2 regions of the Vreelandella piezotolerans genome follow, and region 2 is predicted to be linked to the other one. Evidence: predicted binding sites of a transcription regulator. Region 2 holds the regulator's gene; the other holds the start of a gene.
What was found. The regulator PhoB, encoded in region 2, activates phosphate uptake and scavenging genes when phosphate is short. The targets are predictions, from matches to a motif close to TGTCATANNNNTGTCANA.

Region 1 (2,461 bases), 1.2 Mb from region 2:
ATGAGCGATCTGCTCACCAAAGCGGTCGACCGCATTGATGAGCTATTCAACCTCAAAGGCGAGATGACTGGTCTCTCCACCGGTTTCCGCGATCTGGACGAGATGACCTCGGGTCTGCAGCCCTCCGACTTGGTGATCATCGCTGGGCGTCCATCGATGGGTAAGACGACATTCGCCATGAACTTGGTCGAGCATGCGGTCATCTCTAGCGACAAGCCGGTCATGGTGTTCTCCATGGAGATGCCCGCAGAGTCGCTGATGCTGCGTATGCTCTCTTCACTGGGGCGCATCGACCAGACGCGCGTTCGCTCGGGCCAGCTGGAAGATGAGGATTGGCCAAGGCTCACATCGGCTGTCAACCTTCTCAAAGACAAACAGCTGTTCATCGATGATACCGCCGCGCTCTCGCCCAATGAGATGCGCTCGCGACTGCGCCGTATCGTGCGTGAGCACGGCAACATGGCGCTGATCATGATCGACTATCTTCAGTTGATGCAGATCCCTGGCTTTTCCGAAAACCGCACGGGGGAAATCTCTGAGATCTCACGCTCTCTGAAAGGTTTGGCAAAGGAGTTCAACTGCCCGGTCGTGGCGCTTTCGCAGCTTAACCGCTCGCTCGAACAGCGCCCCAACAAGCGCCCCGTGATGTCGGATTTGAGGGAGTCGGGCGCGATCGAGCAGGATGCGGACGTCATTGCCTTCGTTTACCGGGATGAGGTGTATAACCCGGACAACCCAGATAATCAGGGCATTGCGGAGCTCATCATCGGTAAGCAGCGTAACGGGCCGATTGGCACCGTTCACATGGCTTTCATTGGTAAATACACGCGCTTCGAGGATTTGGCGCCCGATAGCTATGGCGAGGCGTTTGGCGATTAACTTGAGCGTCATGGGGGAGAACGTATAATGCGCACCCTCATGAGTAGTTCGCCTCGAGCAGATAGAGAGACAGGAGTAACAAATGGCAGGTGGTTTTAGGCGCGGTAACCGCAAACGTCTTCCGAAACTGGAAGGCCGTGGTGAACTCCAGTCGCTAGAGCGCGAAGGCCCTTTCAAAGAGTGGCTGGGCATGCCCGATCTCTATCGCTACTTTTTGGTGGTGGAGGGGGAGAAGTACAGCTACCAAACCGAAGATGCTGAACTCCCCGTCGTTGTAGGCGACAAAGTGGTGTTTCGCTATAAAGAGACCAAAGGTGGGAACTGGATCGATCGTAACTCGCTGGGCAAAGCAATCGACCCCTCCGAGTATCAATAAGTCGACCGTTAGTTGACGATTGAGACAGGAACTCTTCCCTGTTATTGCCGTCTTAGGCAGTTAGTGCCAAGGTAATATGATTGTCATGGAGCCGCTTCATGCTGTGTTCCATGACGATGACCAATAACAGGAGGGAACCATGGAACTGAAAGCGCTGAAACAGTTCGTCGTGAATCACGACAATTTTGAAATCCGTGTGATTACCCATTCGGGTAGTCGTTTTTACCAAGTCGAGCTTGAAGATGTAGAAGGTGAGCGCCACATGTTGATGCAGCGCGGTAAACCGATGCTGTTTCGCTCACTGGATGACGTTTATCTAGAGCTCAAGCGTGCGGGTATCCATCGCGCCTACTTAGTGCAGCACGTGCCTCAAGATGAGGTGATTGGCCGCGACGCTCATTATAGTGCGCCGCTGACCTCGCGTATGCCGCTCGTCTTTTGATCCAGCCGCTGTATTAGCTGACGGTTTTACCCTGTCGTTTTTCCCACCATCGCCCCAGCCGAATACGGCGACGGGCAAAGAAACGGTAGCCTGCATCCATCATGCTGCGCAGGCCCGGTAAGTAAGATAGCTTTACCAGCCGCCGGTAGCCCAACACCGCATAGAGGGCCCGGCTGGCGTCCATCCCGATGAACCACCTCCCTTCTTGATCTTGCAAATGCAGTTGGCCCATCATGGCGTCGAAACTGCGACCGACCTCGTCTGGCTTGAACTCGCTGCTCTGAATATCGACCAGCCGAACGCGAGACCGATGGCGGTGTTTGGCGAGCCAAGCGACTTCCACTCGGCAAAAGGGGCAGTCCCCGTCATGGTAGAGCGTGACCGGAGCCTGGGCATCCAGCGCTGCGAAACGGCTCATGAGCGGTTCTCCGAGTTAGATGTAGAGGAAGCGTGTTGGGCAGCAGAGGCATAGCCCTTCGTATGCGCCGGTTGGCCGTAGCCTTTACTGGTTGGCAGTTTGGCAAGGAATTGCTCGGCCTGCTGGCGAATGGCCTCGCGCTTCTCCTCTTTCATGCGTCCTAACGAGCCATAAATGAGCTTCATTCGTGGATTACGGTTGAGCCGTTCCGCATTGGTTTCCAAAAAGTGCCAGTAAAGACTGTTGAAAGGGCAGGCTTTGGGGCCGGTCATCTGTTTGGGCGAGTAGCGACAGTGCTGACAGTGATCAGACATCTTATCGATGTATTTACCCGAAGCGCAGTAAG
Region 2 (2,461 bases):
TCGTTGACCACCCGAGTGGCCGGGAATACGCAACGGAACAGTGCCCCTTCACCGGGCAACGACTCCACTTGGAGCTGCGCATCGTGGCGCAGGAGAACGTGTTTTACAATGGCCAGGCCCAGCCCAGTGCCACCGGTGGCGGTGCTGCGGCCCTTATCGACGCGGTAGAAGCGTTCGGTGAGACGCGGGATATGGACCGGATCGATCCCTTCACCGTCGTCGTCCACTTCGATGCAGGCACTGCCATTGGGCAGAGCCGCCCAGCGGAGCGTGATTTGACTTCCCTCCGGCGTATAGCGCACTGCGTTGAATGCCAAGTTGGAGATCGCACTGCGCAGCTCCTGCTCACTGCCGATTAGGCGCGCTTCGCAATCGAGTACGATCTGCACGCTGTGTTGCTGGTGAGACAGCGCCAGCGCATCGCGGCGAATACTCTCCAGCATCGGCCCGACGGCAAGCGGCTGGTGATCTTCTCCCCCTCGATCGATTTCGAGCCTAGAGAGCAGTAGCAGGTCGTTGACCAAGTTCTGCATGCGCTTGGTCTGCTCCTCCATTTGACCGATGCCTTTGCCCAAACGGGGCGGCAGCAGCTCTTTCAAATCGCCATAGGTTTCCAAGTAACCCGACAGCACGGTCAGCGGTGTGCGCAGCTCGTGAGACACGTTGGCTACGAAGTCACGGCGCATCTGTTCGAGGCGATGCAAGCGCGTAATGTCCCGGGCCATGACCAAGCGCTCGTCATCACCATAGAGCGTGATTTGATACTGCAGAATACGCCGCTCATCGATGGGTGAGGTGAGTGTTAGCGGCTCGCCATACTCCCGGGCATTGAAGTAGCTAATGAAGCGTGGGTCGCGCAGCAAGTTGGTAATATGCTGCCCGCGGTCATGGGCGGTTTGCAGGCCCAACATCTCGGTAGCCGCGCTGTTCCACCACTCTAAATCACCATGCCGATCCAGCATCACGACGCTATCACGCATCGCCTCCGAGGATTCCTGAATACGCGCAAGGGTCGCCCGCAGGCGGCTTTGCGTGATGCGTTGGCTCTTTTGATAGCGGTAGAGACGATCGAAAAGCTCACCCCAAAGCCCCGTTGCCGCGGGCGGCTCATCGTGAGGGTGAAGCGTCAGCCATTGGAACAGCGCCTTTAATTGGCGCAAGTGATAAATCAAACAGAATAAGAGGCCAGCGGCGAGCCCCACACCGGGATACCCCACCAGCCACCCCAGGCACATGCCCAATAGCGCCAGCCAGGTAATGCGCCACCATTCACGGCTCCACAGGCGCACGACTACACCCGAGCAGAGAAACGATACCCAGTGCCCCGCACTGTTTGAATCAAATTCTGGTGCGCCTCCCCTAGCGCCTTACGCAACCGGCGAATGTGCACGTCCACCGTGCGCTCCTCTACGTACACGTTGCCGCCCCACACCTGATCGAGAAGCTGGCTACGGGTATAGGCACGCTCTTGGTGGGTCATGAAAAACTGCAGTAATCGATACTCGGTAGGGCCCATCTCTAGCGCCTTGCCATGCGCGCTAACACGATGGCTCACCGGGTCTAACAGCAGCCCATTGATTTCGATGGGATCTTCCACGCCGCGCGGGGTCGCCCGACGCAGAACGGCTTTCAGGCGCGCTACCAGCTCACGGGGCGAAAACGGCTTGGTGATGTAATCGTCGGCGCCCGCTTCCAGACCTTGGATCTTATTATCCTCTTCGCCCTTGGCGGTCAGCATGATGATCGGCAGTTCCGCAGTAGCCTCTTCGCGCTTGAGACGGCGTGCCAATTCGATGCCGCTGGTGCCAGGCATCATCCAGTCCAGCAGCAGCAGGTCGGGCTGATGATCTACGACCATCGCGTGGGCATCCTGGGCGTTATCCGCTTCAAGCACGCGATAGTCAGCCATTTCCAGCGCCACAGCGATCATCTCGCGAATGGGCGCCTCATCATCGACGATCAGTACGGTCTTGGCGGTCATTCCAGGGCCTCACGGTGTGCTAAGAAAGCTCATGTATGCGAAAACGGTTCAATGACATGTCTGTGACGATAACACCATGACTTAATGACAATTCTATGACACCCAGCAATATTAGCCAGCCACGGGCCACTCGCTTAGAGCAATGCCGGTAAAGACCAAGAGCCCCGACCAGTGATTATTCAAAAACGCTTGGAAACAGCGATCACGCTCCCGGTGAACGATCAAACGCTGTTGATGGGCAAAGGTTACCGCCATTCCGACCACACCGAGCCAGAAGAAACCGCCCAGGCTCGCCATCAGCCCCACCCAAATCAACAACGCTAGGGTGGCAAGCTGCAGCAAGCCAATGATGAGACGGTCGGCACTGCCAAACAGCACCGCCGTGGATTTGATGCCGATCTTCAGGTCGTCATCGCGATCGACCATGGCGTACTGGGTATCGTAGGCCACTGTCCATAGCACGTTAGCGCTGAACAGTAG

Region 1: the regulator PhoB is predicted to act here: its motif matches at 1,326-1,343, upstream of GYM47_RS12055 (DUF6482 family protein).

The regions. Positions count from the first base shown of each region.
Region 1 is NZ_CP048602.1:2,628,073-2,630,533, reverse strand. It holds gene dnaB (replicative DNA helicase) at 1-879, shown strand, start outside; gene GYM47_RS12060 (hypothetical protein) at 962-1,255, shown strand; gene GYM47_RS12055 (DUF6482 family protein) at 1,395-1,697, shown strand; gene GYM47_RS12050 (thiol-disulfide oxidoreductase DCC family protein) at 1,711-2,115, opposite strand; gene GYM47_RS12045 (cryptochrome/photolyase family protein) at 2,112-2,461, opposite strand, start outside.
Region 2 is NZ_CP048602.1:3,794,452-3,796,912, forward strand. It holds gene phoR (phosphate regulon sensor histidine kinase PhoR) at 1-1,289, opposite strand, end outside; gene phoB (phosphate regulon transcriptional regulator PhoB) at 1,292-1,981, opposite strand; gene ubiA (4-hydroxybenzoate octaprenyltransferase) at 2,093-2,461, opposite strand, start outside.